One region of the Bacillus mojavensis genome, then DNA from elsewhere that is predicted to be linked to it. Evidence: predicted binding sites of a transcription regulator. Region 1 holds the regulator's gene; each other region holds the start of a gene.
The links. The regulator Rex, encoded in region 1, represses fermentation and respiration genes when NADH is low (regulators of the CRP and FNR family bind a similar motif). The targets are predictions, from matches to a motif close to TTGTGAAATATTTCACAA.

Region 1 (10,912 bases):
TGGAAAAACAACCTTTACAAAAGGTTTTGCTGAAGGACTCGGAATTACACGTGTTGTAAACAGTCCGACATTTACAATCATAAAAGAATATAACGATGGTTCACTTCCTCTTTATCATATGGATGTATACAGAATGGAAGACGAGAGTGAAGACTTGGGACTTGATGAATATTTTCACGGACAAGGTGTCTGCTTAGTGGAGTGGGCACATTTAATTGAAGAGCAGCTTCCGCAGGAGCGACTGCAAATTGTCATTAAAAGAGCTGGTGATGATGAAAGAGAGATCGTCTTTACAGCGGTGGGGAATCGGTATGAAATGCTTTGTGAGGAGATAAGTAGACATGACAATATTAGCGATTGATACATCGAATTATACTTTAGGCATAGCGCTGCTTCGGGACAACACTGTCATAGCAGAATACATCACTTATTTAAAAAAGAATCATTCTGTAAGGGCGATGCCTGCTGTTCATTCTTTGCTGAATGATTGTGATCTAACCCCGCAGGATCTTTCTAAAATTGTTGTTGCAAAAGGTCCAGGCTCGTACACAGGGGTGAGAATCGGTGTAACAATTGCCAAAACACTTGCATGGTCTTTAAACATTCCGATTTCTGCTGTATCAAGTCTTGAAGCGCTGGCGGCAAATGGACGTCACTTTGATGGTCTGATCAGCCCTATATTTGATGCGAGACGCGGACAGGTGTATACAGGTCTTTATGAATATAAAAACGGGCTTTTAGAGCAGGCTGTTCCGGATCAAAACGTGATGCTGACAGAGTGGCTGGAGATGCTAAAAGAGAAGGATCGCCCTGTTTTGTTTTTAGGTCATGATACATCCATACACAAGGAGACGATACTGGATGTATTAGGAACAAAAGGAGTCATAGGGCCTGCGGCTCAGCATAATCCCCGCCCTTCAGAATTGGCTTACGCAGGTGCGGATAGGGAAGCTGTTGATATTCACGGGCTTGTGCCGGATTATTTAAGGCTTGCAGAAGCAGAAGCGAAATGGATTGAAAGTCAAAAGTAGGGTGATAGGATGAAAACAAAAGCAGCAGTCAGAAAAATGCAGCTTAATGATGTTGATCACGTATACGATATTGAAACATCCTCCTTTACGTCTCCCTGGACGAAGGACTCGTTTTATCATGAATTGCTTGAAAATCCATATGCCCACTATCTCGTGATTGAAAAGGACGATTGTATCGCGGGTTATTGCGGAATTTGGATTGTGATGGACGACGCCCAAATCACAAATATAGCGATTAAACCAGAGTATAGGGGCCAGTCTTTAGGAGAAGCACTTTTTCGTTCAGCTCTCGAGCTTTGTAAAGAAAAAGAGGCGAGGCGGCTTTCGCTTGAAGTGAGGGTTTCCAATCACCCTGCTCAAAGCTTATATAAAAAGTTCGGGATGCAGCCCGGCGGAATAAGGAAGAACTATTATACTGATAACGGGGAAGATGCGTTAATTATGTGGGTGACGATAAATGAATGAGCAAAAAGATCTTTATATATTAGGAATCGAAACGAGCTGCGATGAAACGGCAGCAGCGATTGTAAAAAACGGAACAGAAATCGTCTCGAACGTTGTGGCCTCTCAAATTGAAAGCCATAAACGATTCGGTGGGGTTGTGCCGGAAATTGCATCAAGACATCATGTGGAGCAAATCACTTTAGTGATCGAAGAGGCTTTCCGTAAAGCAGACATGACATATCGTGATATAGATGCGATTGCAGTTACTGAAGGCCCGGGATTGGTGGGAGCACTGCTAATCGGGGTAAACGCCGCTAAAGCATTGAGCTTTGCGCATCATATTCCGTTAGTTGGAGTCCATCATATAGCGGGCCATATATACGCAAACCGCCTGGTAGAAGAGATCGTTTTTCCAGCGCTTGCATTGGTCGTTTCCGGCGGCCATACGGAATTGGTTTATATGAAAGAACATGGTTCATTTGAAGTGATCGGGGAAACACTCGATGACGCAGCAGGGGAAGCTTATGACAAAGTGGCAAGAACGATGGGGCTCCCGTATCCAGGCGGACCGCAGATTGACAAGCTTGCGGAATCAGGGAATGACACTATTCCTCTGCCTCGCGCATGGCTTGAAGAAGGTTCTTATCATTTCAGCTTCAGCGGGCTGAAATCCGCTGTGATCAATACGCTTCATAACGCGGCTCAAAAAGGACAGGTCATTGCGCCGGAAGATCTTTCTGCCAGTTTTCAGAATAGCGTCATTGATGTCTTAGTGACAAAAACGGCACGCGCTGCAAAAGAATATGGTGTCAAACAGGTTCTTTTAGCCGGCGGAGTTGCTGCAAACAGAGGGCTCAGAGCGGCGTTACAGAAGGAATTCTCCCAGCATGAGGGGACAGCGCTCATCATTCCTCCGCTATCCTTATGTACAGATAATGCTGCAATGATTGCTGCGGCCGGTACTATTGCTTTTGAAAAAGGGATTCGCGGATCATATGATATGAATGGCCAGCCTGGTCTTGAACTGACTTCTTATCAAGGTCTCACGACATAATGACGTGAGGCTTTTTTATTGTTATTAACAGATAATTCTCAATTTATCCACATATCTGTTAGTCATTATGGAGATATAGATGGATAAAGGGGTTGAGAGGCTGTTAATAAAGTGGGTAAATTCAGAATATTTTGTGGATATTGTGTATAAATCGCTTTCTTCGTTTGCTTATAAGGGTATTTACTGTGGATAAAAAGCACCTCTAAAAAAGAGGTGCTTGACTTTTTTAATCTTCTTCTGTGGATAGTTCTTCCCATTCTGATAATAGGTTTTCCAATTCTTGATTAAGTTTCTCGTTGTCAGCGTGGATGGCTTGTACCTTTTCGTGGTTCTGATATACTTCCGGATCACAAAGTAATTCATCATTGTGGCTGATGTTTTCTTCTATGGTCTGAACTGTCGTTTCAATTTCTTCTATGCGTCTGAGTCGTTGGCGTTCTTTCTTTTTCCATTCTTTTTCTTCCTCGTATGAACGTTTAGAGTCGGATTTCTGTGCAGCCGTTGCTTTTTCAGTTTCCTCTTGCTGTTTCATTTTCTCCAATTCTAGCTGCTGTGTTTTTTTCTCTGTATAATAATCGTAATCGCCGAGGTATTCCTCAATATGGTTTGGAGAAAGCTCGTATACCCTTGTTGCGATTCTGTTAATAAAATATCTGTCATGTGAGACAAATAACAATGTACCCGGATAATCGATCAAGGCGTTCTCGAGAACTTCTTTGCTGTCTAAATCAAGATGGTTTGTCGGCTCATCAAGAATGAGAAAGTTAGCTTTTTGCAGCATCAGCTTGGCCAGGGCCACTCTTGCTTTTTCGCCCCCGCTTAGGGAATGGACGGGTTTAAGCACATCATCCCCGGAGAATAAGAAATTTCCGAGGCACGTTCTGATTTCTTTCTCTTGAAGCTCCGGATACTCGTCCCACAGCTCATCAATGACGCGTTTAGAGGAGGTCAGCTCAGCTTGTTCCTGGTCATAGTAACCGATACTGACATTTGAGCCGTACGCTATTGTTCCCTGATCCGGCTTCAGTGTGTTTATTAATGTTTTCAGCAAGGTTGATTTTCCGATTCCGTTGGGACCTACAAGAGCGGCGCTTTCTCCTCTTGTCAGCCTAAACGAAACATCTGTCAGAAGCGGCGGCTGGTTTTCATAGCTGATGGTCAGATCCTGAACCCGCAGGACCTCGTTCCCGCTCTGTTTTGTAATATCAAAATGAAAATTTGCTGATTTTTCGTCGCCGAGCGGTTTTGACATGACGTCCATCCGTTCAAGCTGTTTCCGCCGGCTTTGTGCTCTTTTTGTCGTTGAGGCTCTCGCCAGATTTCGGTCTACAAAGTCCTGCAGCTTAGCGATTTCATCCTGCTGTTTTTCATACAGCTTAAGATCCTTTTCATATTGGGCAGCTTTCTGATCGAGATAAGCGCTGTAGTTGCCGTGATACTTTTTGCTTTCTGATCTAGATACCTCGTACACCTGATTCACCACTTTATCCAAAAAGTAGCGGTCGTGAGAAACAATCAGAATGGCGCCTGAATAGCCTTGCAAATAATGTTCAAGCCAGGTCAGCGTATTAATGTCCAGATGGTTGGTCGGCTCATCTAGAATGAGAAGGTCAGGCTGTGTTAACAAAAGCTTACCCAAGGCCAGTCTTGTTTTCTGACCACCGCTCAGGCTTTGCACCTGCGTTGAATCGTCAAAATGGCTGAAGCCGAGACCGTGCAGCACAGATCTGACATCTGCTTCATATTGATAGCCGCCTTTATCTTTAAATTCCTGCTGAAGGCGGTCGTAGGTTTTCATGATGCTTTCCAGTTCACCTGGATCAGCTGCCGCCATTTTTTCTTCTATGGTGCGCATTTCTTTTTCCATTGCTTTTAAGTGATCAAAAACAGTCAGCAGCTCTTCTTTTATGGTAAGCTTAGAATCCAAGCCGGTATGCTGGGCTAAGTAGCCCATTGTGATATCTTTCGGCTTGATAACTTCACCCTTTTCATATGAAAGGTGACCTGCGATAATTTTAAGGAGTGTAGATTTCCCCGCGCCGTTTCTTCCGACAATTGCGACGCGATCACGGTTTCTGACTTCCAGCTTTATATTGTTTAAAATAGTATCAGCACCAAATGATTTGGAAAGCTGATTAATTTGTAAGATCATCATATTATTTCACCTCTGCTATAATAAGTTAAGTGTAGCTTATGAACCAGAACTCAGCAAACAATACATTGGCCGGATAAGACATAGAGAAGAAAATAGTGTATGATCTGTTTAAGGAGAGTTTTTACTATGAATGGATTTTCTCATTTTAATGAACAGGGCAGAGCCCAGATGGTGGATATCAGCGAAAAATCTTCGACTGTCCGTACTGCGGCGGCTGTATCAAGCGTACACATGAAGAGTGAAGTGTACGAGAAAATAAAAAGCCATGATATCGGCAAAGGAGATGTACTTGCTGTCGCTCAGGTGGCGGGCATTATGGCTGCAAAGCAAACATCAAATATCATTCCGATGTGCCATCCGCTATCCTTGAGCGGGGTCGATATTTCGTTTGACTGGAAAATAAAAGAAACAGAAGTTATACTTCATATAAAAGCACAGGTCAAAACGAAAGGGAGTACAGGTGTGGAAATGGAAGCGCTAACTTCTGCATCGGTGTGTGCCCTTACTGTTTACGATATGTGCAAGGCGCTTGATAAGGGGATGGTCATCGGCCCTACCTGCTTGCTGGAAAAGACAGGCGGGAAAAACGGTGACTTTAAAAGAGAACTATCCGAGTATAATTTGGAGGACCAAAAATGAATAAGGATCAATCAAAAATTCCGCAGGCGACGGCAAAACGGCTGCCGCTTTATTATCGCTTTTTAAAGAATCTGCATGCGTCAGGAAAACAGCGTGTATCATCTGCTGAACTCAGTGATGCCGTAAAGGTTGATTCTGCCACGATTCGCAGGGATTTTTCCTATTTTGGAGCTCTTGGCAAAAAAGGATACGGATATAATGTTGATTATTTGCTGTCATTTTTCCGAAAAACACTTGATCAGGATGAAATGACAGACGTTATCTTGATTGGTGTCGGGAATTTAGGAACAGCATTTCTTCACTATAATTTCACAAAAAATAATAACACGAAAATTTCTATGGCTTTTGATATAAATGAGAGTAAAATAGGAACTGAGGTAGGCGGTGTGCCCGTCTTTAACCTAGATGATCTTGAAAAACATGTAAAAGGCGAATCAGTTGCCATTCTTACAGTGCCCGCAGTTGCGGCCCAATCGATTACCGACAGATTGGTTGCGTTAGGGATTAAGGGTATTCTTAATTTTACGCCGGCCCGTTTGAATGTGCCGGAACACATTCGAATTCATCATATAGATTTAGCTGTAGAGCTTCAGTCACTGGTTTATTTCTTGAAGCATTATTCTGTTTTAGAGGAAATCGAGTAACCGGAAAGGAGGAGCCCAAATATGCCGATCGGTCCTGGAAGCCTTGCTGTTATCGCAATCGTTGCTCTGATTATCTTTGGTCCCAAAAAGCTGCCTGAGTTGGGAAAAGCGGCTGGAGACACACTTCGTGAATTCAAAAACGCTACTAAAGGATTAGCGAGTGATGATGAGGAAAAAAAGAAAGAGAATCAGTAAGTTAGGATGACACAAATGAAAGTGAATCAAATGTCGCTGCTGGAGCATATTGCGGAGCTTCGAAAACGATTGCTGGTTGTGGCGCTGGCGTTTGTCGTTTTCTTTATCGCGGGATTTTTTTTAGCGAAGCCGATTATAGTGTATTTGCAAGAAACGGATGAAGCGAAGGAGCTCACGCTCAATGCGTTTAATCTGACAGACCCGCTTTATGTGTTTATGCAGTTTGCGTTTATCATCGGGATTGTCCTGACTTCGCCGGTTATTCTTTACCAGCTTTGGGCTTTTGTGAGCCCGGGTCTCTATGAAAGGGAACGCAAAGTAACGCTCAGCTACATTCCGATCTCTATTTTGCTGTTTTTAGCGGGTTTATCTTTTTCCTATTATATTTTATTTCCTTTTGTTGTCGATTTTATGAAACGGATCTCTCAAGATTTGAATGTCACTCAGGTAATCGGAATTAATGAATATTTTCATTTTCTTCTGCAGCTGACGATTCCGTTTGGACTATTGTTTCAAATGCCGGTCATCCTTATGTTTTTGACAAGGCTTGGAATTGTGACACCGATGTTTTTAACGAAAATCAGAAAGTATGCGTACTTTACGCTGCTTGTGATTGCTGCTCTGATTACACCACCTGAGCTTTTGTCTCATATGATGGTGACTGTTCCGCTCTTGATTTTGTATGAAATCAGTATTTTAATATCGAAGGCTGCCTATCGGAAAGCGCAGAAAAGCAGTGCTGCCGATCATGACGTTTCTTCTTAACCATCATAAAAAAATCCATTTCTCATAGAAGAGAAATGGATTTTCTTTATTTCTGGTTTTTCTTTGTTTTAAATGAAAAGGCGAACATCTTAAAAGAAATGCTGATGTTGTATGCAGCGAACACCATCAGCAGGATGGAGTAAAATGACCACATGCTGCCTGGTGAGCTTGCGGCGAGATAAGTAAAGATGCACCCTACGGCAAAGTAGATCATTCCCCACACTATCGGGTTTCTCATGAAAGTAATCCTCCAATAATCAATTGCATTTGTGTGCTTTGCTGTTCAAGGTATTTCTGAACAGGCTCAAGCTGCATAATGACGACGAATGTATTCATCATTACATGGGCGAAAATCGGCACCCAAATCCGTTTGGTTCTCGCATATAAAAATGCAAAGGTAAAGCCCATTGCTGTATACAGCAGAAGGTGCGTCAAATCGGCATGAACAATTCCGAAAATAATGGAGCTGATCAGTCCGGCAATAAAGAAATTCGTTTTTTCGTACAGCGCGCCGAAAATGATTTTTCTGAAGATGATTTCTTCTAATATTGGCCCGATGATAGAAGAAACGATAATCATAAGCGGGACTGCCTGAATCACATCCAGGATGGCTTTTGTATTTTCTGATTCTCTTCCGATGCCAAATACATAATATTCAATAGAACCGGCTATTCCTTGAGAGAAAAGGGCTATGAAAAAACCGGCTATCGCCCAAAGGATCGATAGTCCGACAGAGTCTTTCTTTTCGTTTCGCAACGTAGTTTTAGGCACAGTTCTGAGAATGAGCAATACAACAATCAGACAGGCAATAAAACTGATGACGGACCATAATCCCTGCGCGTGCAGCAGATTTTCTTTTGTGGGCTGTCCTCCCGCATAACCGAATTTAAATAACAAGGGAATCCCGATTACTGCTGAAAACTGCATGATGATATATGTCAAAATAATAAACCAATACTGTTTTCTCAAATGGTATGTACTCCTTTGTTAAGTGGGTTTCTTTTGTCTACAGCTATTGTAACATAATTGAACGGGGGTGAAAAAACCAAGGGATATCAGAGCTGAAAAGAATGATGTAAGCGTGAAAAATTTTTTATCTTATCACTTGAAATTGGAAGTCAGATTCTTTATTATAAGAGTTGTGTTAGCACTCTTTAGTGCTGAGTGCTAAAATTACATATTCATACTATTGAGGAGGTTATTACATTGTTAAAGCCATTAGGTGATCGCGTTGTCATTGAACTCGTAGAATCTGAAGAAAAAACTGCCAGCGGAATTGTGTTACCGGATTCTGCAAAAGAAAAGCCGCAAGAAGGCAAAATCGTGGCAGCTGGTTCAGGTCGCGTGTTAGAAAGCGGAGAGCGCGTTGCTTTAGAAGTAAAAGAGGGCGACCGCATTATCTTCTCAAAATACGCAGGTACTGAAGTGAAATACGAAGGTACTGAATACTTAATCTTACGTGAAAGCGACATTTTAGCTGTTATCGGCTAATTCTTAAATAAACAAATACTTAAAAATTCGAGGAGGTTTCGTACACATGGCAAAAGATATTAAGTTTAGTGAAGAAGCTCGCCGCGCAATGCTTCGCGGTGTTGATGCACTTGCTGATGCTGTAAAAGTAACTTTAGGACCAAAAGGACGCAACGTGGTTCTAGAGAAAAAATTCGGTTCTCCGTTAATCACAAATGACGGTGTAACAATCGCTAAAGAAATCGAACTTGAAGACGCGTTTGAAAACATGGGTGCTAAGCTTGTAGCTGAAGTAGCCAGCAAAACAAACGACGTTGCCGGTGACGGTACAACAACTGCGACAGTTCTTGCGCAAGCAATGATCCGCGAAGGCCTTAAAAACGTAACAGCAGGCGCTAACCCTGTAGGCGTGCGTAAAGGTATGGAACAAGCTGTAAACGTTGCGATCGAGAACCTGAAAGAAATTTCTAAGCCAATCGAAGGCAAAGAATCTATCGCTCAGGTTGCTGCGATCTCTGCTGCTGATGAGGAAGTCGGAAGCCTTATCGCTGAAGCAATGGAGCGCGTAGGCAACGACGGCGTTATCACAATCGAAGAGTCTAAAGGCTTCACAACTGAGCTTGAAGTTGTTGAAGGTATGCAATTCGACCGCGGATATGCGTCTCCTTACATGGTAACTGATTCTGATAAGATGGAAGCAGTTCTTGACAATCCTTACATCTTAATCACAGACAAAAAAATCACAAACATTCAAGAAATCCTTCCTGTGCTTGAGCAGGTTGTTCAGCAAGGCAAACCATTGCTTCTAATCGCTGAGGATGTTGAAGGTGAAGCTCTTGCAACACTTGTTGTGAACAAACTTCGCGGCACATTCAACGCAGTGGCTGTTAAAGCTCCTGGCTTTGGTGACCGCCGTAAAGCAATGCTTGAAGACATCGCTGTCCTTACTGGCGGAGAAGTCATCACAGAAGATCTTGGCCTTGACCTGAAATCTACTGAAATCGGACAATTGGGACGCGCTTCTAAAGTTGTGGTTACAAAAGAAAACACAACAATCGTTGAAGGCGCTGGCGAAACAGATAAAATTTCTGCACGCGTCACTCAAATCCGCGCACAAGTGGAAGAAACAACTTCTGAGTTCGACAGAGAAAAATTACAAGAGCGTCTTGCTAAACTTGCTGGCGGCGTAGCTGTCATCAAAGTCGGCGCTGCGACTGAAACTGAGCTGAAAGAGCGTAAACTTCGCATCGAAGACGCCCTGAACTCAACTCGCGCAGCTGTTGAAGAAGGCATCGTATCCGGCGGTGGTACAGCGCTTGTCAACGTATATAACAAAGTGGCTGCCGTTGAAGCTGAAGGTGATGCGCAAACAGGTATCAACATCGTGCTTCGCGCGCTTGAAGAGCCAATTCGTCAAATCGCACACAACGCTGGTCTTGAAGGATCTGTCATCGTTGAGCGCCTCAAAAACGAAGAAATCGGCGTAGGCTTCAACGCTGCAACTGGCGAATGGGTAAACATGATTGAAAAAGGGATCGTTGACCCAACAAAAGTTACACGTTCTGCACTGCAAAACGCAGCTTCTGTAGCAGCAATGCTCTTAACAACTGAAGCTGTTGTCGCTGACAAACCGGAAGAAAATGCCGGCGGCGCAGGAATGCCTGACATGGGCGGCATGGGCGGTATGGGCGGCATGATGTAAAACCGACAAAAAACCCTTGACTTACAAGGGGTTGTCGGTAACGGACGTCATTTTTGATGCCCTTTTGATGCCATTTATAAATTTTTGAGGCTTCTCATGAGTTCACCGAACTTGTGAGAGGCTTCTTTTTTTTCTGTTTTTTGTGGTTTGATTTTTTCAGCACTGTTTTATATCGATTTTCAATAGTTTTGATAAACGATAGATAACTCCGATATGGACTATTCAATCGATCAAAATACAAAATTCTCATCATACAATCCGTGCTTTATTTGCATCTTGACTTTATTTTTTACTTTGTGCTTTTTAAGGACTCGCAGGACGGACCTCGTCTTCGACTGCTGAAAACCAGAAGTGAGTTGAATTCCATCTTCTCGAAAAATAACACGAGGCATTTCTTGGGATGTAGCCAGAAACCAACCTTTGGACCCTTTCTCTCTATTGCAGACAGGAGACAATATTGGTATACTCTCATACGACAAAAAAAGACCCAGTTATCTAGATAAATAGTGCCATCAACACTCTTAAACGGTTTCCCCGGGAAAGCACTGTCAAAGAGAAATCCTATTAAAATGTCTATTTTTGCTGCTTTTATTGCTACTAAAAGACGATGTTTTCCTTGCAATAAGGAACTCGTCTTTTTTGTTAAGTATAAAGAGAAACTGTCGATGGAGATAGATTCTTTCACCAACATCTTGATAAAATCCGTTCCGACTCTATGGAGACAGGACAATCCAATTATTAACTCTAATATTCGTTTTTTTGATTATCAAGGAGGACTTAATCGTGCATTTCTCAGAAATGATAGATCGCTTG
Region 2 (10,912 bases), 1.0 Mb from region 1:
CTAACAGCTCGCTTGATTTCGCCGTCCAGCCAAATTGGTCATGCTGGTAGCGGTAAATATGGCCGCCGATAAAGATCGTTAAAACAATGTATGGCATTACGCCCCACAGGATCTGCCCGCTCATGCCTGAACAGCCCCTTCAACGCTTTCACACACGCCGATGTTTTCCAGCGCGGCCAGCAGCACGTGCAGCAGCTCAGCATATATGCTCTTATTTTTTTCGAGGCGGGATGCCAGTTCCCTCACATTGGACCTATATTTCTCAAACACGCTTCTCGCTGCTTCAATCTCCGCAACTGCTGCAAATTCCAGCATAAGCGGCAGGTAATCAGGCAGCTCTTTGTCAGTCTGCAGGAAGCCTGATTGCTGGTATGTGTTTTTTAAATGCAGCAATTCAACGCCGCGTTCTCTTTGCTCACCTGAATGAAAGTAAGTGACGTACATATTCGTTTTTTTTCCGAAGTCAAACGTATAGACATAGTGGTCAATCAGCGCTTCTGGTGAAAAACAGGCTAACGCCTCTAAAAAGCGCAGCAGCTTCTCACGGATTTGCCGATTGCCAATTTCATGAATCAGAGCCTTCCAATCGGGAAGCTCAGCTCTCCACTCTTCATCCGGATACGAAAGAAGACAGGAAAGAGCAGAGAATGCGATTTGCCGATCTGTGGTGTTCATCTGTTTACACCTCATTTATCAAAAGTTAGAAACAAGAGCCCGGGCCGCCGGAAAATGATAAGCCGCAGCTCCCTTGTTCAGTGTATAAATCAGAAATGTCTTCACGGTGGCTGCTCGGAATCACAAAGCGGTCATCATATTTGGCGATCGCAAGCAGCCGATACATGTCTTCAATTTGCTGTGCTGTTAAGCCGACGCTGGAGATCAGTGCCGGGTCGATGGATTTATTCGTCTGGACCGATCTCATATACTGGCGCATGACAGACATTTTCTTTAATGTCGACCGAATATGATCTGTATCACCTGCCGTTAATAGCTGCGCCAAATAGTCAATCGGAATTCTCATTTGGTCAATAGCCGGAAAAATGTCTTCCGCTGTTTGCCGGCTTCCCTCTCCTTCAAAGACATTCATGATCGGGCTCAAAGGTGGAATGTACCAAACCATCGGCAGCGTACGGTACTCAGGATGAAGCGGCAGCGCAATCTTCCATTCGATGATCATCTTATAAATGGGCGATTGCTGTGCAGCCTCTATCCATTCTGTCGGGATGCCCTGTTCTTTTGCTTGTTTAGCAACCTCGGGATCATTCGGATCAAGAAACACTTCTAATTGAGAATGATAGAGATCCTTTTCATTTTCAGCAGATGCCGCTTCCTCCACCTTATCCGCGTCATACAGCATGACGCCCAAATAACGGATTCTCCCCACGCATGTCTCAGAGCAGATGGTCGGCAGTCCCGCCTCCAAACGCGGAAAGCAGAGGGTGCATTTTTCGGCTTTGTTCGTTTGCCAGTTAAAATACACTTTTTTATAAGGGCAGGATGAAACACAGTATCTCCATGAACGGCATGCGTTTTGATCCACGAGTACAATACCGTCTTCCTCCCGTTTGTACATGGCACCGGACGGACAAGAGGACACGCACGCCGGGTTGATGCAATGCTCGCAGATACGCGGAAGATACATCATAAAAACTTCATCGAATTCCGTTTTAATAGACTCCTCCATCTTTTGAACGTTTGGATCTTCAAGCCCCGTAATGTGGCCGCCCGCCAGATCATCCTCCCAGTTCGGCCCCCATTCAATATTCATAAAATCTCCCGTCAGCGACGATTTTGGCCGCGCTACAGGCTGGTGTTTTTTCTGCGGACTGTTAGTCAGCGTTTCATAATCATAGTTCCAAGGCTCGTAGTAATCATCAATGGTTGGCTGATTCGGATTATAGAAAAGATTTGCAAGGCGGTTGGTTTTCGGGCCTGATTTCAGCTCGAGCTTTCCTTTTTTTAAGGTCCAGCCGCCTTTATATTTGTCCTGATCCTCCCATTGCTTCGGGTAGCCGATACCCGGCTTTGTTTCTACATTATTGAAATACATATATTCGGCACCGGAACGGTTTGTCCATGTGTTTTTGCAGGTTACGCTGCACGTGTGGCAGCCGATGCATTTATCTAAGTTCATGACCATTCCGATTTGCGCTTTAATCTTCAAGCCAATCGACCTCCTTCAGCTTGCGGATGACCACATTCAGATCACGCTGATTCCCCGTAGGTCCGTAGTAGTTAAAGCCGTAGCTGAGCTGGGCATAGCCGCCGATCATCTGTGTCGGCTTGACGTGAATTCTTGTCGGACTGTTATGGGTGCCTCCGCGGTTATTGGTCAGTTTTGTGCCGGGCACGTTGATATGGCGGTCTTGGGCATGATGCATAAACGCCATTCCTTTTGGTATCCGGTGAGACAGCACCGCTCTCGCTACGACAACCCCATTTCGGTTAAAGCATTCAATCCAATCGTTGTCTTTGATATCCGCATCCCCCGCATCATCTTTATTCATCCATACTGTAGGCCCGCCACGAAATAGCGTAAGCATCGGCAAGGAATCAAAATACATGCTATGGACAGACCATTTATTATGCGGCGTCAAATAATTGAGGACAATTTCTTTGCCCTCTTGATCAGGCCGCTTGCTTAGAAACGGACGATGCTGGAGGATCGGTTTAAAGGTCGCCATCGTTTCCCCGAATTCCATCATCAGTTCATGATCGACATAGTAGGATTGTCTGCCTGTCAGCGTACGCCAAGGAATCAATTTTTCCACATTTGTCGTAAACGGCGAATACCTGCGCCCTCCTTTTTCAGAACCTGTAAATGCCGGAGATGTGATCACCGTTTTCGGCTGGGCTGTAATTTGTTCAAACGTAAAGCATTCTTCCTCCCGTTCTTCCGCCAGGTCTTTCAGCTCCAGGTTTGTGATGTTTTCAAGCGATTCCCATGCTTTTACGGCAACTTTCCCATTAGAAGTGGACGATAGGGTTAAAATCGCTTCTGCCGCCTGCTTTGCTTCACTTATATTCGGACACCCCTTTGCAACGCTGTCCGAGGTGATTTCTCCCAATCTCTTTTTGAGTGATTCATATTCATCGGCAATCGACCAGCTCATGCCTTTTGTTCCGCTCGGTTTTAAGGCGGCGTTTGGGCCGAGCGCAGTCATTTTATGAAAAATTTGCTTGTAGTCCCTTTCAACGACTTGAATGTTCGGCATCGTTTTCCCCGGGACGGCTTCACATTCGCCTTTGCTCCAGTCATTGATTTTGCCGAACGGCTGGGCCAATTCCTGCATGGTGTCGTGAAGGAGCGGCGTCGCGACTACTTCTTTCACCGGGTCCATATCGACTTCTTCTGCCAGATCAGAAACGGCTTTAGACAGCGCCTTGAAAATATCCCAGTCTGACTTTGATTCCCACGGAGCTGAGATCGCCGGAGCAAAAGGATGAATGAACGGGTGCATATCGGTGCTGCTGAGATCGTGTTTTTCATACCATGTCGCCGCTGGTAGCACGATATCGGAATACAAGGCGGTACCGGCCATTCGGAAATCAAGATTGATTAACAAATCGAGCTTTCCTTCCGGAGCCTGCTCGTGCCATTTGATTTCTTCAGGACGGATGCTGTCGCTGTCGTCATTCATCAAGCCGTTCGTCGTTCCCAAGAGATGCTTGAGAAAATATTCATGCCCTTTTCCCGAACTGGAAATCAGATTCGCTCTCCACACGAACAGGTTTCTCGGAAAATTCGCTTCATTGTCAGGATCTTCAATGGCGAATTTCAGCTTTTTCTCTTGAAGCTGTGAGGCCACGTACGCACCAACGTCTTCAGGTGTTGTTGCCCCCGCTTTTTCAGCTTCTTTGTACAGGTCAATTCCGTTTTTATCAAATGTCGGATAAGACGGAAGCCATCCGAGTCTTGCTGCCAGCACATTGTAATCGGCGTGATGCTTGTAGCGGGATGACCCAGCGATCGGTGATGCCAAGTCACTGACCGGCTGATCCTCGTAGCGCCATTGGTCAGTCGCAAAGTAGAAAAATGAGGTGCCGTTTTGCAGCTTGGGCACGCCCTCCCAGTCCTTTGCATTTGCAATTGTCTGCCAGCCTTCAGCAGGGCGGAGTTTTTCCTGACCCACATAATGAGCCCAGCCTCCGCCGTTAACACCTTGGGCGCCTACTAATAACACAAGATTTAACACAGCGCGGTAGATCGTATCGGAATTGAACCAGTGATTAATACCAGCTCCTACAATAATCATGGAACGGCCCTCTGTATCGATCGCATTTTGGGCAAATTCTCTGGCTATCTTAATGACGGCTTCTTTTTTGATTCCTGTCACATGCTCCTGCCAGGCTGGCGTAAACGGTTCAGGATCGTCATACGAGCAGGCTGATTTCTCCCCGATCCCCCGATTCACACCGTAGTTAGCCAAAATCAAGTCAAACACGGTTGTGACATACACATCTTCATTGTCCATGGCCAGTTTTTTAATCGGCAGGTCTCGCTCAAGCACTCTGTTTCCCTCATTTGAGAAATAAGGGATTCGAACCGTGCCGATTTCGTCCTCTATGCCGAGCACTGAGAGCCGGGGTTCAATCGATTCGCCTGTTTCTTCATCTATCATGTGCAGGTTCCATTTCTTTTGGCCGTCCCAGCGGGAGCCCATTGTTCCTTGCGGGATCGCGAATGCGCTTGTACGTTCATTCCACACCGCAGGCTTCCACTGATCATGCCCCGTCTGCCGCCCGATATCCTTTGCATGAAGAAAACGCCCGGCCGTATAAACGCCATCTTCTTTAGTTAGAGTGACAAAGAACGGGAAATCCGTGTATTGCTTTGCGTACTCTATGAAACGCTCTGTCTTCTGATTAACGTAAAACTCCTGCAGGATCACATGCCCCATCGCCATCGCAAGCGCGCCGTCTGTTCCCTGGCGAATGCTCAGCCAGTCATCCGCAAATGTTGAGGATTCCGCGAAATCCGGGCTGATTGAGATGACTTTTGCCCCTTTATAGCGGGCTTCTGCCAAAAAGTGCGCATCAGGCGTCCTTGTGAGAGGGACATTGGAGCCCCATGTGATGATATAGCCTGAGTTGTACCAATCACTGCTTTCCGGGACGTCTGTCTGGTCGCCCCAGATTTGCGGGGATGCCGGCGGAAGATCCGCATACCAATCATAGAAACTGAGCATAGGGCCGCCAATCAAAGACATAAACCGCGAGCCTGACGCGTGGCTGATCATGGACATGGCCGGAATCGGGGAAAAGCCCACATTCCGGTCAGGCCCGTATTTCATGACTGTATAGAGCAGAGAGGCCGAAATCAGCTTCAGCACCTCCGGCCATTCAGCGCGCACAAAACCGCCTTTTCCCCGCGCCTGTTTAAAGGACTTCGCTTTATCCGGATTTTCAACAATCGATTTCCATGCTTCCAAAGGGTTTTGATGAGCCTGCAATGCTTCACGCCACAAATTGATCAGCACACCGCGCACGTATGGATATTTCACACGGAGCGGGCTGTAGATATACCATGAAAAACTGGCCCCTCGCGGACAGCCTCTCGGTTCGAAATCAGGCATATCCGGGCCGGTTGACGGATAATTCAGGTTTTGCCCTTCCCATGTGACGATGCCGTTTTTCACGTATATATTCCAGCTGCAGGACCCTGTGCAGTTGACGCCGTGGGTGGAGCGGACGACCTTATCGTACTGCCATCTGTTTCTGTATACATTCTCCCAATCACGATCTTCATAGGTTGTTTGACTATGTTTATTTGATTGATGCTCAATAGGAGAGAAATAGTTTAATCTCCTAAACAACGGACTCATTTTCTTTTTTTTCATGAGTATTTCACTCCTTCCGAGTCAGGTATTCTAAATTCACTATATACAGAGGCAGGATATTTCCTTGTGAACTATGTCACACACTCCCCTTTTTTCACAGAAAGTTCACATGAAGAAGAAGGAATGGATAGACTGATCAAAAAACCCGACTCCTTTTAGGAATCGGGTTCAGCATTTTCATCCTGAGATCTATGCAGATAACGCAAAAACAGCTCATAAGAGAAAAAGACATTTTGCTGGAGCATCACCAGAAAATTCATCTGCAGCTTCGGGTAATAGGACATGATTTTTTTTAATATGTAAAAAGGGATATTGAGCATAAGAATGTCTTCGGATGTGCGGACTGAAATGAATGGAGATAAGAACAGCCCGCCTTTTTGATCGACGGGAAACACATCGCCTTTTTCCCACAGCGCAACGGTTTGCGACCCTTCAGGCAGCCTGCTGTCAATAAAACGAATACTGCCTTTTAATACAATATAAATGGATTGAGAATGGAGAAAAGATGGATCCTGATCACATGACCCGCGGATAAACGTCCCGTTATTCAGCAATGTTTCAACGATGGATAGGGGCACTTCATTAAACATAGGAAGTTGTCTCAAAAAAAATAAATAGTCACACTGATTCATAGGGAAGCCTCCTGTGCTAAGGATAGCTTTAGTGTAGCCCGGCCGATCCATAACAGCAGTGATGTATTTCACAGATGATATGATGAATGTCACTTATTGTCGGTATTGTCGCTTTTATAATGAAGCAAGAAAGGAGTGTTTCGATGAAGGCGCTTATTCCGAAGCAGCACGGCGCTTGGGCCATGCTGCTCATTCCATTTTGCCTCGGTATAGTGAAGGGAGGAGCGGTTCTTTGGCATATTCCCCTATTTTTAGGCTGGCTGTTTCTTTATTTGGCTGTTTATCCTGTTACGCTGGCATTAAAAAAGAAACAAATCAACGCCTATCAAAAGTGGATATTTTATTACAGTGTTCCAGCCTGCAGCTTTTTGCTTGCCGCTGTCATCCATAAGCCGTCTTTTATCTGGCTTGCCTTTTCTTTGCTGCCGCTGTTTCTCATTCATGTGTATTATGCCCGGCGAAAAAATGAACGAGCGCTGCTGAATGATTTTGCGGGCGTCTTTTTCTTTTGTGCAGGAGGATTCGCCAGCTGCTGGCTGGGGACGGAAACTCTTGACGGCTGGGCATGGTTTATTTTCGCACAATCTTCTTTGTTTTTTATCGGAAGTTCATTTTATGTAAAGTCGGTGATCCGGGAGAAGAATAATCGAGGATTTGCCTACTGGTCGTGGGGCTATCACCTGCTCCTCCCCTTGCTCTCCGCAGCTTTCGGCGCGGGCTGGGCCGTTCTCGCCTTTATCCCCAGCAGTTTGCGTGCTTGGTTTTTTCACGGAAAGAAGTGGCCAGTTCAAACGATCGGCATTCTTGAAATCGTCAATGCGTGCGTCTTTTTCGCCATCATGTGCATTTGGCTAACAAGATAAAAACAAGGACATATTGCTGTCCTTGTTTCCACTTAATCAATATTGCAAATCTCTAACGGGCAATGTTCGCATTCAATCTCACACCGTAAATAGTCCCGCTGATGCAGTACAATCTTTCCGGATTCCTCTATTGAAATAACCCCTTGTTTGCGGAGATCACCCAGCATGCGGTTGACGCTCTCTCTTGCCGCCGCGCAAAATTTCGCCAAATCCTGGTTTGTCAGGGCAATGTTAATGAGAATGCCGTCACTCCGGTTCACTCCATAGCTGTTTGACAAGCGGATAAGGGTAGAATAGAGTGCCCCTTTTTTGCCATGAAGAAGAAGGTCTCTGATTTTGGATTGAATTTTGCGCAAATGGGTGCTCATCCATTTCATAAATTCAAATGTCAAAGCACCATTGTGGATTAGTTCCTTTTCAAGTCTGCCTTTATTGATGACAAGCACTTCGCCATCCTCCAGCACTTTTGCACTGAGCATATATCTCGGTTCTTCTGTGAAAAGTGTTAATTCACCGACAATATCATTTTTTTGGCAGATTCTAAGTGTCAGGTCTTTGCCGTCAGACGTTAGCTTCCCGATTTCAATGAGTCCTGATTGAATCAGATAAAGCTCTTCTGCATCCATTCCTTCTCGAAACAGGTATGTGTGTTTTTCGATTTTTCTTTTTGTGCTGATGGATTCCAGCAATTGATGAAGATCACTGGAAATAAGATCCTTATCAGATGTTCGAACAGAGAGAAAGTTCATGAGCTCACCTCGAAGAAAAGTCACGTTGTGTATTTATTGTAACGTGAAATCATTTGTGCTTTTCAGAAAAAACTTACAATCTCGTGAATTCCCAGTCGCTGGCGGCCCTTCAGTTTACGCTGTGCCCGCTTCTCTCTGTATGTGTTTTCATTCTTTCCTGCCAATACATCCATATGACAATGACAAAGCTTGCTAACGCGACTTCCGAAAGCGCCATAAATCCGATGGCGTATTGTCCCGTCGCCTGAAATACACTCGCTAGGATCAGCGGAGGGAAAAAACCGCCTAATCCGCCCATGGCAGACACAACTCCGTTGGCAATTCCCGCCTGTTTAGAAAAATAGAAAGGAACCAGTTTAAAAACCGTCCCGTTTCCAATCCCTGAGCACACCGCAACCGTTAACGCCCCAAAGGCATAAATGCCGATCGTCGGCGAAAACGACAGGATCACGCCTGATAATGTCAGGCCGGCAAAGACAAACATCAGGATGCGGAGCGGACTCACTTTATCAGCCAGCCACCCGCCCGCCGGCCTGAGCAGCGTAGATACAGCAATAAAACCTGCCGTCCGCAGCCCGGCATCCGCAGGACTCAGATCAAACTGTTCAACAAGAAAGTTTGGCAGATAGATTGTAAACGCAACAAAAGCGCCAAACGTAATAAAATAAAAGAGACTCAGAAACCACAGCACATGATTTCGGTAAACAGCTTTGATTTGAGTCTTTACGGACACCTTCACTTTCTTCTCATGCCGGTCACCGAAGAAAAAGTGCAGCAAAGCAAATAAAGCCAACAGGACCATATACATTTGCACCGTACTTTTCCACCCCGCCGCTTGTGCAATCACGGGAGCTGCAAATGTAGTGATCGCGGTTCCGATATTCCCGGCGCCGTATATACCGTTTACAACGCCATGTTTTTCTTTAGGATAGTACTTCGGAAGAGATGTAACCCCAATGGAAAAAACGGCTCCCCCAATCCCTAAGAAAAAACCGCCCGCGATTAAATCAAACAGAGAATCTGCAATACTGATCCAAAATACAGGGAATAAAAGCAATATAAAGCTGATCATAAAAATGATCCGCGCGCCAAACCTGTTGGTCAAATATCCCAACGGAATGCGGAGAAGCGATCCTAATATAACGGGTATGGCCGTTACCAAGGAAATTTCGCCTTTGCTCAAATGAATATCTAATGTGATCTGGGAGATAAGTGACGAAATCAGCACCCAAACCATAAACCCTGCCACCAAGCTCAATGACTGCAGCGATAATTGAAAGTGTTGACGGTTAATCATTCGGCTTGCCCCTTTCACTGATTCAATAATCAGCCTTATTATACAAAAACTCGGCGAATAAGTTTGTGAACTATATCACACGATTCTGTAACAAAAAAAGGACAAAGCCCTCTGGCTTTGTCCTTTCAGCATGATTACATTTTTTCAGGAGCCGATACGCCGATTAATTGAAGCGCGTTGTTCAGCGTGATTTGCGTTGCTTTCATTAAAGCTAAGCGCGCACGGCTTTTCTCTTCGTTTTCAGGGTCGATGACTTTCTCCGCATTATAGAAGCTGTGCAGAGCTGAAGCCAAGTCATAAATATAATTCGTCACACGGTGCGGAATTCGTTTTTCCGCCGCTTCCGCCACTGCCTCTGGGAAGCCGCCGATTGTTTTCAGCAGATCATATTCTTTTTCTGATTGAATAGGGCTGAAATCTAGATCAGCCGCCGGTGTGAGTCCTTGTTCTTCCCCTTGGCGAAGCATGCTGCAAATGCGGGCATGTGCGTATTGCGCATAATACACAGGGTTTTCGTTAGATGTTGATACAGCAAGATCCAAGTCAAAATCCATATGCGTGTCAGCGCTGCGCATCGCGAAGAAATAACGCACGGCATCCAAGCCGACTTCGTCAATCAGGTCGCGCATCGTTACCGCTTTCCCCGTCCGTTTGCTCATTTTCATTTTCTCGCCGTTTTTGTAAAGGTGCACGAGCTGAATGATTTCTACTTCCAACGTTCCTTTTTCATAGCCAAGCGCTTCGATTGCCGCTTTCATACGCGGGATGTAGCCGTGGTGATCGGCGCCCCATACGTTGACCAGCTTATCAAAGCCGCGGTCAAGCTTGTCCTTATGGTACGCGATATCAGGAAGCAGGTATGTGTATGTGCCGTCCTTTTTGATCAGTACGCGGTCTTTGTCATCACCGAAGGTTGTGGAACGGAACCAAGTCGCACCGTCTTCCTCATAGACATGGCCTTTCTCACGCAGCGCGTCCAGCGCTTTATCGATTTTTCCGTTTTGGTACAGTGATGTTTCAGAATACCACACGTCAAACGGCACGCGGAAGTTTTCCAAGTCTACGCGAAGCTTTTCCAGCTCGTATTTCAAACCATATTCTCGGAAAAATGCGAGGCGTTCGCTTTCTTCTTCGTTGACGAAACGGTCGCCGTATTCCTCAGCGAGACGCTTTCCGATTGAAATGATATCCTCGCCGCGATAGCCGTCCTCCGGCATCGGTTTTTCCAATCCGAGCGCTTCAAAGTAACGGACTTCCACAGAAAGCGCCAGGTTGTTAATCTGGTTTCCGGCATCGTTAATGTAATATTCGCGGCTCACATCATAACCCGCTTTTGCAAGCACATTGCACAAGGAATCGCCGACAGCCGCACCGCGCGCGTGGCCTAAGTGAAGGTCGCCCGTCGGATTTGCAGATACGAATTCCACTTGAACGCGTTCACCGTTTCCGATGTTTGTTTCTCCATACGCGTCTCCCGCTTCCAGTACAGATGGGATCAGCTTCGTTAAATATTGATTGTCCATATAGAAAT
Region 3 (10,912 bases), 960 kb from region 1:
TTGTCTCCCGCGTCACTGAATGCATATATCACACTGGCACAAGGCACACGCTTGATCCGGTAATCCTTCGCTGCACGCAAGTAAAAATCCCAGTCCCAATAATTATGCACATCAGCATCGAAATACCCGATCTCATCGTGCAGGAAACGTCTGTACATGCTGCCCGACGGCACGTAGGTCGAGAACACTCTCATATCCTCATAATCAGCGGTATACGCAAATAACTTCCGCGAAATCGGATATCTTGTCCCTTCCCTCTCTTCAAACGACACAATTTCGGCATCAGAATGAACGAAATCTGCCGTTTCCATTTCCTTCGCCATTCTTTCCAGATGGCCCGGCGTGAAGAAATCATCATCATCACAAAGCATGATACAGTCGCCTGATACCTCTTTGACACCCACATTTCTCGCTTCCACATGGCCTGAGTTCTTTTCTAAATCAATCACAGCAATCGGCAGCTCCGGATACAGTGCTTTGGCCTGCTCAACCGACTCCCCGGCATCATTGACAATAATGACTTCATACGGCTTCATAGTCTGCTGTGAAATCGACTCCAACAACTCGCACAAAGCCGGAATCCGATTATAGGTCACAATTACGATAGAAATCTTCATGATGCTCTCCTTCTCATTTTCATAGTCATGTACTATTAAAACATATATTGGACGGGAGATCAGTGGGAATATCCTACCGAACTGTGAAATGGAAACTACAGAAACAGCAAAGTGACGCCTACCAGAAGCACCATAATCAGCATCAGCTCTCCACATACACGAACGACATCTTTCAGGCGGACGCCATTCGGCAGGAAGAGATGCCATAGCTTAGATTGATAGACCGGCAGCAGCACCAATGCGTAAGAAAGGCACAAAAAAGTGAATGCCGGCGGAACAAAAGCACAGCCTGCATCGTCCCAATCTCTCACAATTTCAGAAACACTCGTTCCATCTGACAAGAACAAACCAATCAACAAGGCCAGCAAAACAAAGGATCCCAATTGAACATCAAACAGCCGCATGCGTTGGTGGCAAGCAATCCAGAGTGCCCAAAACCAGCCAATAGAATAGAATAATAATAGAAAAACGATTGCACCAGCAGTAAAAACAACATCTGGCATCCTATCGAGCAAAAAAACAAGCGGTACGGACATGGCCATAACCAAAAGCATGGATGCACCCACAAACAAAAATACAGCCACATGAATAACAAAACCATATAAACAAGAGCCGAGTCTCATGACAATCCCCCTTCATTACATAGAATTTCTATGTACATACCTAAAAAATCAGGCAAGCTGGCGCCTGCCAAAATAACAGCCTATTCGCCCGCACGCCGGAAATAACAGCGTAGCACAAGCACACGCCCCTATAAACCAAGGTGTCAGCAAGGATTGAAACAGCGCAGCAGGAACTAGATCAAACAGAAAAACAAACATAAAAATAACGTTCGGCACCATAGAAATAAGAATCGTATGTAAAACAAGCCGTTCACCGCGTTGACCGAACTCCCTAACGCCTTGGTACCCAATCAGCACCCAATAGAGAATATAAGCAGCTAAAATCAGCCACACAGAAACAGAAATGCCTTTCCACACTGCATGAACAAAGGGAGATTCTAACCATGCATGCAATACTGTAATGGTAATACCTGCTGCAAATAAAGCACTATTGCAGAATAGATGGAATAATAAAAACGTACGGGCGAATACAGGCTGTTCTTTCTGAAAGGATGATACAATCTCATCCGGTGTGCCAAATTCCCGAAGCAAACATTCCATGGCTTCTGCCTCACTCTTCCCCTCTTGAATGGAGTGAAACAAGTGGTGTTCAATATGGTTTTCGATCTCTTCGATCATCGCTTCACTATCAGAAACCCCTTTAAGCCCGTTTTTCACTTTATATATATAAGTCTCTTTATCCATTCTGTCCGCCCCGCTTCAGCATTCGGTCCATCATAGCTGAAAACACGCTCCATTCCTTTGTGCGCTCTGCCAGGATCTCTCTGCCGTCTTCTGTAATCCGATAATACTTACGATCCGGGCCTTTCTCCTGCTTCTCCCAATATGAAGAAATATATCCTTGCCGTTCAAGTTTATGAAGGGAAGGATACAATGTTCCCTCTTTCATCTGCAGTTCATTATCGCTGCGGCTTCCCATCTCTTTTACAAGCTCATAGCCATACATCGGCCTCTCATTCAGGAGCGTTAATACCAATATCACAGTGCTGCCTTTAATCAGCTCACGATTTAACATGACAAAACCCCTACCTAGTTTTCTTATGTAGCATTGTACGAAATCACCCTGAAACTGTCAATTGATTCCTATAAACCTTTCGTATTGTGATAAGCAGAAAATCTAACTATAATGAGATATAAAACATTGATGGAGGTTCAACACATGTCTATGCATAAAGCACTCACGATTGCCGGCTCCGATTCCAGCGGCGGCGCGGGAATTCAAGCTGATTTAAAAACATTTCAAGAAAAAAACGTATATGGGATGACAGCCTTAACGGTGATCGTTGCAATGGACCCGAACAACAGCTGGGATCATCAAGTCTTTCCGATCGATCCAGACACGATTCGCGCACAGCTCGCAACGATTGTAGACGGCATTGGTGTGGACGCCATGAAAACGGGAATGCTGCCAACCGTTGAGATTATCGAGCTTGCGGCGAAAACGATCAAAGAAAAACAACTGCAAAACGTCGTGATTGATCCGGTTATGGTATGCAAAGGGGCAAATGAGGTTCTTTATCCGGAGCACGCGCAAGCCCTGCGTGAACAATTGGCACCGCTCGCTACCGTGATTACGCCAAACCTGTTCGAAGCCAGCCAGCTCAGCGGCATGGGTGAATTAAAAACGATTGAAGACATGAAAGAAGCGGCGAAAAAAATCCACGCCCTCGGCGCTCAATATGTTGTGATTACAGGCGGAGGCAAGCTGAAGCACGAAAAAGCTGTAGACGTTCTATATGACGGAGAAACAGCGGAAGTCCTTGAAAGTGAAATGATTGATACGCCTTATACACATGGCGCCGGCTGTACGTTCTCCGCAGCGGTGACAGCAGAACTCGCGAAAGGCGCGGAAGTCAAAGAAGCAATTTACGCGGCGAAAGAATTTATTACTGCTGCGATTCAAGAGTCCTTCCCGTTGAATCAGTATGTCGGACCTACGAAGCATTCTGCTTTGCGCCTGAATAAACAATCATAAACAAAATCGGCTGCCTTCCAAAGAGGCAGCCTTTTTTTATTCTCGGAGACTTTTCACAGAAAAAACTGCCGATCACATCGGCAGCCTGTTTATTTGGTCTTTAAATTGTTCGCAGATGACCTCAAAAATATCTCTATGGATTGAACAAAAAGTGCATATTCCTTCATTTGTTCATATGCCCGTGAAAGGGTTTCTGCCGCTTCACTATGCGGTGTTGTTCCCCGTAGCATTTTTTTCAGCTGAAGCAGCACATCCTTATATTCTTCCCGCTTATCCTCAACTTGATCCGCAGCCTTTTCTAAACATTCCGGTGTTATCTTCTGTTCATGTATATTCAAGAAAACAACTCCTTTTACAGAAAAAAATGTAGGTTATCGTTGAAGAATAGCACAGATGGCACAGATTTCACATAAGAAAAAAGAAGGATTTTCTACATAAGTGTCCAAATTCCGACTTTCATTTCAGATCTTCCGTTTGATCTCGCAGTCACTTGATCATTTCCCGGGAAAGGAAAATATCTTGCGCTGAATACCTCTTCCCCATGATTGATAAAGACTTCCACTGATGACGCGTCGATAAACATGTGCACTGTGTGCAGATTGCTGATGCGGCAATGTCTCGCTTCTGTTTTTGTACCGTCAAAGCTTGTGCGCTCTAGTGTGATAAGCCCCTCTTCCTTCCGGAAAGAGAATGTGGCAGTGGCGCGGATATCGATTTCAAAACCAGACTCCGTATCAATGTCTTCAATCAAAATTTCAGCTCTTTCAGGATTTTCAACTGGCAGCGTACCAGACGATCCATACATGTTGATTTGAACTTCCTGCCCATTTTTCCGCATCGCTTTCAGCTCAGGAAGCGGCTGCTGTATCAGCTTCTCCCCTGATAGCGTCAGCTGTCTCGGCAGCGTCATACAGTGAATCCAGTGATAATCTTTCGTCGGATGATACTTCTCATCCTGATCAGGTACAGCCATCCACGCAAACAGTATCCGGCGCCCCTGATCGTCTTCAAGTGTCTGCGGCGCGTAAAAATCAAAGCCTTGATCAAGCTCCGTAAACGCAGCATGCATCAGCCCCGTTTTTTCATAATCGAGCTGCCCTACAAAATATCCAGATTGATACACATTTTGATAACGATAGCCGTCAGCTTCAAGTCCTTGGGGCGAGACAATCAGCACGTCGGAGCCTTGAAGAGAAAACAGGTCAGGGCACTCCCACATATATCCGAAATCATTCAGTCCGTTGAGGCCGGCACCTGTTATCGGGCCGAGAAACGTCCACTCAGTCAAGTTATTGGAAGTAAACAAAACAGCTTGGCCCTTCATGTTCTCCGTTTGCGCACCGATCACCATATACCATTTTCCTTCATGCTCCCACACCTTCGGATCACGAAAATGAGCTGTATAGCCTTCAGGTAGACGGGCCACGACACCTTTTTTCTCAAAGGTCAGCCCATCGTCCGATACAGCAACGCACTGATACGTTTCTCGATTCCCATCCTGGTCCCTGACATTTCCTGTGTAAAACAGATAGAGCCGGTCATCCTTGACAACAGCGCTGCCCGAGTAGCAGCCGTTTTTATCAAACCAATCACTCGGAGCCAGCGCAATCTCTTCCCGCTTCCAGCTCACAAAATCACATGTCGTATAATGCCCCCAAAACTTTGCCCCGTGCCCCGTCTGAAACGGCTGCCACTGAAAAAACAAATGATAGACTCCCTTCCAATACACCACGCCATTTGGATCATTCAGCAAACCAACCGGGGGCATGATGTGAAAGTGCTGGCGGTGCGGATCGCTGTCAGCAATATGTTCTTTCTTCTCAACTTCTTCATAAGCCCGGCGACGCAGCTCCTGATCATGTGCTGTCATTTTTTTCTCTCCTCATCTTCGTTTATTTTCATGACAAACGCCGCAATGAACGCTGATACTGCCGCAATAACCATTCCAATCATATAGTTCACTAGATTTCCAAATCCAAACGGTGCTGCAATGGCGATCATCGGAATGCCTGTTAACCCGTAAGCGTTTGCAGCAACATGTGTAAAGACGACATACGCGCCGCCCAGCGCGCCTCCAATCATCGCGGCGATAAACGGCTTCCGGTAGCGAAGGTTTACCCCGAAAATGACGGGCTCAGTAATGCCAAGAAAAGCAGAAAATGCCGCCGGAAGAGCGATTTCCTTCGTTTTTGCCTTTTTCGCTAAAAAGAAGACGGCAAGGCCGGCCCCGCCTTGGGCGACATTTGCCATAGACCAAATCGGCAATAAATAGTTCCTGCCAAGATCTGAAATAAGCCCCGCCTCAATCGCATGGAAGCTGTGATGAACACCTGTGAGGACGATCAGTGAATAGGTGCCTCCAAAAAGAAGGCCTGCGACAAAACCGGCATGATCATACACATATGTTAAAGCAACAGTAATACCGGAGCCAAGCGCTCTTCCTAAAGGGCCGATGGCAATAAATGCGACAAACCCGGTGACAATGACAGTAACAAAAGGCGTAACCAGCAAATCGACCGCATGCGGAACCACTTTTCTTGTCCATTTCTCTACCTTGCTCATGACGTAAACTGCCAGCAGGACAGGGATGACGGTTCCCTGATAACCGAGGAGCGCGATATCAAACCCGAAAAGATGCATATAATCAGGTGACGCTTCCGCCAAACCCCATGGATTCAAAAGCGTCGGGTGTATCATGATTCCCCCGATGACCGCTCCTAAATACGGATTGCTTCCAAACTCTTTTGAAGCGCTGACCCCGATCAAAATCGGCAGGAAGATGAATGCCGCGCTTGAAAACATATCAAGGAGCTGCAGCAGCGCAGAGTCCTTACTCATCCAATGAAAGGCATTGATCATTCCCAATAACCCCATTAACAGGCCGCTGGCTACGATGGCTGGAATGATCGGAACAAAAATATTCGAAAGCGTTTTCGCAAATCTCGCCGCAGGATTCAGTTTCTCTTTAGCAGCATCCTGGTGATTCACATGTTCTTCACGCTCTACATCGGCTTCCTTAGAAAAAGCATCATACACTTTATTGACAAGGCCTGTTCCAAAAATAATCTGGTATTGGCCTGAACTGCTGAAAGCGCCTTTGACGCCTTCAAGCTCTTCTACTTGTGCTTGATCTATCTTTGATTCATCCTTAATCACTAAACGCAGTCTTGTCGCACAATGAGCCGCGCTGATAATGTTTTCTTTTCCCCCGAGAAGCTCAATGAGGCGTTTTGCAGTCTCTTTGTAATCCATCTTCTTCTCCCCCTTTTATAAACAAAAAAGACCTAAAATTCGCCAACGAATAAAGGACACAGCGATCCTTTTTCATTTACGCAAATTTTAGGTCTTGCCTGCTTTACCAGTCACAATCCCGCTTATTCAGATTAAGAATACGCTTTCATCATAAAACATGACAGCGTTTTCGTCAACTGTTTTTTAGTTAAAAAGTTTGATAGAACATGTAGACATAAATTCGTAAAAAATATTTGTGAAACACTTCACAATATCATGCTATACTATGCTCATCTATCAAAGAAAGCAGGAAAAGACAATGGAAACGCAAGCATTGCAAAAGGTTGAAGAGTATGCTTTAAGAAAACAAGACATATTCGTTTCAAGCAAAATCCGTTATTTGCTCAGATCCATTTTGGCCAGCATGTTTATTGGTTTTGGCATTACAGCCGCAAGCAAAACAGGCAGCTATTTCTCTATTGCCGACTCACCGTTTGCCTTTCCGGCTGCCGCTGTGACATTTGGAGCTGCTATTGTATTAATTGCCTACGGAGGCGGGGATTTATTCACCGGCAACACCTTTTATTTCACTTATACCGCACTCCGGAAAAGAATCCGCTGGCGCGATACCCTGTATTTGTGGGCTTTCAGCTATACCGGCAATTTGATCGGAGCCGTTTTATTTGCGATTCTTATCAGCGCAACCGGGCTTTTCGAGGGGGCATCCCATTCCTTTTTGATTCAATTGGCAGAGCATAAGATGGAGCCGCCGGCGTCAGAGCTGTTTTTCCGAGGAATGCTGTGCAATTGGCTTGTATGTCTCGCTTTTTTCATTCCGATGTCTCTCAAAGGAGAAGGAGCAAAGCTGTTTGCCATGATGCTTTTCGTTTTCTGCTTTTTTATTTCCGGTTTCGAACACAGCATTGCCAATATGTGCACATTTGCGATCTCACTTTTGATTGATCACCCTGATACAGTCACACTGGCGGGAGTAGTCAGAAACTTAATTCCTGTTACGCTCGGCAATCTGGCCGCAGGAATTGTGATGATGGGCTGGATGTATCACACGCTGAATGCCGATAAATAAAAAAACTTCCAGAGATCACTCCCTGCAAGTCAAAGCGGTTATTCCGAGAGATCTTGAAGACGCTGGACATGCAGCGTGATATAGCCGGCCTCGGACTCCGGCAAATGTAATTGATATTCATTTTTCAGAAACTCCGCCAGCTCCAGCGCACATTGATAGGCAAATGAATACTTTTTTTGGATGAAATAAAGCATCTCTTCGTCCATGACATGAAACGCTTCATTTGATTCCAACCGGCTGACCGCGTATCGCAAATGCGTGACAAGGCGTTGATAGGAAATGCTGTTCTCATCCACCTTTCGATTAAAATAGTTTTCTATTTTCTCTATCATTTCTTTTATCATCGTCGTATGCTTCAGCGCTGAATACATACTCTCCGCATCCATCTTTGCCGTATGGATGTGAAGGGCAATATAACCCGCTTCATCTTCAGGCAGAGACACGCCCAATGTCTCTTTTACATGACCGATCGCCCACAGGCCGATCTCGTATTCTTTTTTATAGAGCGCCTTTATCTCATGCAATAATTTATTTTGCACAAGCAGCCCATTTTGAATCCTTTCGATCGCAAAGGACAAATGGTCAGAAAGCGCGATATGAATATGGTCGCTCAGCGGCGCCGCGAGCTCCCCTTCCGCATAGCTGATGATATCCTCAGCTATATCAATATGCTCCTCCGGCAGCGTTTGCAAGATTTGTTTAAACTTTTCATTCTCGTCGTGCACGACAAATATCTTTTCTACTTTATTCATAGGGATAAGATCATTTTTCTTTTTTTGAAAAGCGATTCCCGGTCCCATCACAATTTTTTCCTGATCATCCTCTTTAATTAAAGCCGCATTGTTGTTTAATACTTTATAGATTTTCAAGAGGCTCTCTCTCCCGCCAATTAGCTTTTATGACTGGGATTTTACCTCCTTTTGACCGCCATGTAAAGATGCGGGCCGGCCCTCTCCTGCTTTGGCGATTCCTTGAAGGCTTGCAGACATCTTCTTTTATAGAGAGCGGCGGCTTTCGCTTTCTGTTTTTCTTCGTCATTCACAGCCATCCGCCATTCATAAAACGAAACCAGTCCTGCGGCTTGCACCGCCGCTTTTCTTTGATATGTACGCTGAGCCGAATAAATAGCGGCAGCCGCATGTTTTCGGTCCGGCGCCACCCAGTTCATCAAAAAGACCATCCACACCCGTAAAGATACAAGCAAACGTTTCATAGAAAACATCCCTCCGCTTCTTTTTGGCAGGCAGCCTTTTTAGCAGCCCGTTTTTTCAGCCGCAGCCCGCAAGAAAAGACGGCCGATTTCTTTTCTCGCAAACTAGCAGCTCTAGCAAAACTCATGACTCTATGATAGACCGTGGAAAGAGAATTCTTTGTCACAATATGAGTGAAAAAACAAACTAGTTTTAAGAAGTTTTGTTGAAAGCTGAAAGAAATGAAATGAAAATTGGAGAACCGCTTTAAAAAGTTTATACACAAGTTATCCCAAAGATAAGAACAACTTAATCACAAGAGATATCCACATGTCCACAAACACCATCTATATTTTGTATAAGAACATATATTCCCAACTATATATATACACAGCTTTATTCACTTATACACAGGGTTCTGTGTATAACTCCTTCCTTATACACAACCAAAATCCAATAAATGGTCCAAATGACACAAGGATTTTTTTGAATTTTCAAGAAATATATACTAGATCTTCAACATTTTTTCTTAACTCAAAGGGGGAAACACATTGAAAAACGGGATTATTCGCTTTCTGCTTCTAGGTCTTGTTTTATTCTTTACGTTATCCACAGGCATGACAGGGGTACAGGCAGCACCGGTTTCTTCAAAAGGATCGGCAGACCTGGAAAAAGCCGAGTTATTCGGTGATATTGACATGACAACAAGCAAACAAACAACGGTGATTGTGGAATTAAAAGAAAAATCCTTGGCAGAGGCGAAGGAAGCGGGAGTAAACCAAACGAAAAGCAAGCTCAAAAACGCCCGCTCAAAAGCAAAAAACAAAGCCGTGAAAGCGGTGAAAAACGGAAAAGTAAAACGAGAATATGAACAGGTTTTCTCCGGATTTTCTATGAAGCTCCCAGCTAATGAAATTCCAAAACTCCTAGCAGTAGATGACGTTAAAGCTGTGTACCCGAACGTCACTTACAAAACAGACAATATAAAGGAGAAAGATGTCACCATCTCCGAGGACGCTGTATCTCCGCAAATGGATGACAGCGCGCCATATATCGGAGCAAACGACGCTTGGGATTTAGGCTACACTGGGAAAGGCGTCAAAGTCGCTGTTATTGATACAGGGGTTGAGTACAATCACCCTGATCTGAAGAAAAACTTCGGACAATATAAAGGATACGATTTTGTAGACAATGATTACGATCCGAAAGAAACACCAACGGGCGATCCGAGAGGCGAAGCCACTGACCACGGAACACACGTGGCCGGAACTGTCGCTGCGAACGGTACGATTAAAGGCGTAGCACCTGATGCAACACTTCTCGCTTACCGCGTTCTCGGACCGGGAGGAAGCGGCACAACAGAAAACGTCATTGCAGGCGTGGAACGTGCAGTTCAGGACGGCGCAGATGTGATGAACCTGTCTCTCGGAAACTCATTAAACAACCCGGACTGGGCGACAAGCACAGCGCTTGATTGGGCCATGTCAGAGGGCGTTGTCGCTGTTACATCAAATGGAAACAGCGGACCGAACGGCTGGACCGTCGGATCGCCTGGCACATCCAGAGAAGCGATTTCTGTCGGTGCAACGCAGCTTCCGCTCAATGAATACGCTGTCTCATTCGGCTCTTACTCTTCAGCAAAAGTCATGGGCTATGACAAAGAAGATGACGTTAAGGGACTTCACAATAAAGAGGTCGAGCTTGTCGACGCTGGTCTCGGCGAAGAAAAGGATTTTGAAGGAAAAGATCTGAAAGGCAAAGTGGCACTCGTCAAACGGGGCAGCATTGCTTTTGTGGATAAAGCGGACAACGCCAAAAAAGCAGGCGCCATCGGCATGGTTGTGTATAACAATTTATCTGGGGAAATTGAAGCCAATGTGCCTGGCATGTCTGTGCCAACGATTAAGCTTTCATTAGAAGACGGTGAAAAGCTCATCAGCGCCATGAAAGCTGGCGAGACAAAAGCAACATTCAAGTTGACGGTCTCAAAAACGCTCGGTGAACAGGTTGCCGATTTCTCATCCCGCGGCCCTGTGATGGATACGTGGATGATTAAGCCGGATATTTCCGCCCCAGGCGTCAATATTGTCAGCACCATTCCAACACATGATCCTGACAGCCCATATGGCTACGGGTCAAAACAAGGAACGAGCATGGCATCACCTCATATCGCCGGAGCGGTTGCCGTC

Region 2: the regulator Rex is predicted to act here: its motif matches at 9,445-9,462, upstream of HC660_RS18955 (nitrate/nitrite transporter).
Region 3: the regulator Rex is predicted to act here: its motif matches at 6,701-6,718, upstream of HC660_RS19320 (formate/nitrite transporter family protein).

What each region holds. Positions count from the first base shown of each region.
Region 1 covers NZ_CP051464.1:641,733-652,644, forward strand. Annotated here, with positions in the region: gene tsaE (tRNA (adenosine(37)-N6)-threonylcarbamoyltransferase complex ATPase subunit type 1 TsaE) at 1-361, shown strand, start outside; gene tsaB (tRNA (adenosine(37)-N6)-threonylcarbamoyltransferase complex dimerization subunit type 1 TsaB) at 342-1,031, shown strand; gene rimI (ribosomal protein S18-alanine N-acetyltransferase) at 1,041-1,496, shown strand; gene tsaD (tRNA (adenosine(37)-N6)-threonylcarbamoyltransferase complex transferase subunit TsaD) at 1,489-2,529, shown strand; gene HC660_RS03365 (ABC-F family ATP-binding cassette domain-containing protein) at 2,756-4,684, opposite strand; gene moaC (cyclic pyranopterin monophosphate synthase MoaC) at 4,811-5,323, shown strand; gene HC660_RS03375 (redox-sensing transcriptional repressor Rex) at 5,320-5,967, shown strand; gene tatAY (sec-independent protein translocase protein TatAY) at 5,989-6,162, shown strand; gene tatC (sec-independent protein translocase protein TatCy) at 6,169-6,927, shown strand; gene HC660_RS03390 (YdiK family protein) at 6,974-7,165, opposite strand; gene HC660_RS03395 (CPBP family intramembrane glutamic endopeptidase) at 7,162-7,896, opposite strand; gene groES (co-chaperone GroES) at 8,134-8,418, shown strand; gene groL (chaperonin GroEL) at 8,465-10,099, shown strand; partial or broken gene HC660_RS20975 (abhydrolase domain-containing 18) at 10,758-10,912, shown strand, end outside.
Region 2 covers NZ_CP051464.1:3,638,800-3,649,711, forward strand. Annotated here, with positions in the region: gene narI (respiratory nitrate reductase subunit gamma) at 1-124, opposite strand, end outside; gene narJ (nitrate reductase molybdenum cofactor assembly chaperone) at 121-675, opposite strand; gene narH (nitrate reductase subunit beta) at 701-2,164, opposite strand; gene HC660_RS18935 (nitrate reductase subunit alpha) at 2,154-5,840, opposite strand; gene HC660_RS18940 (cyclic nucleotide-binding domain-containing protein) at 5,996-6,472, opposite strand; gene HC660_RS18945 (YwiC-like family protein) at 6,616-7,335, shown strand; gene HC660_RS18950 (fumarate/nitrate reduction transcriptional regulator Fnr) at 7,368-8,084, opposite strand; gene HC660_RS18955 (nitrate/nitrite transporter) at 8,194-9,381, opposite strand; gene argS (arginine--tRNA ligase) at 9,516-10,912, opposite strand, start outside.
Region 3 covers NZ_CP051464.1:3,710,944-3,721,855, forward strand. Annotated here, with positions in the region: gene HC660_RS19280 (glycosyltransferase family 2 protein) at 1-617, opposite strand, end outside; gene HC660_RS19285 (hypothetical protein) at 713-1,240, opposite strand; gene HC660_RS19290 (permease prefix domain 1-containing protein) at 1,289-1,924, opposite strand; gene HC660_RS19295 (PadR family transcriptional regulator) at 1,917-2,255, opposite strand; gene HC660_RS19300 (bifunctional hydroxymethylpyrimidine kinase/phosphomethylpyrimidine kinase) at 2,400-3,215, shown strand; gene HC660_RS19305 (hypothetical protein) at 3,305-3,553, opposite strand; gene sacA (sucrose-6-phosphate hydrolase) at 3,646-5,085, opposite strand; gene scrA (PTS system sucrose transporter subunit IIBC) at 5,082-6,467, opposite strand; gene HC660_RS19320 (formate/nitrite transporter family protein) at 6,766-7,533, shown strand; gene sacT (sac operon transcriptional antiterminator SacT) at 7,572-8,402, opposite strand; gene HC660_RS19330 (hypothetical protein) at 8,444-8,746, opposite strand; gene HC660_RS19335 (S8 family peptidase) at 9,275-10,912, shown strand, end outside.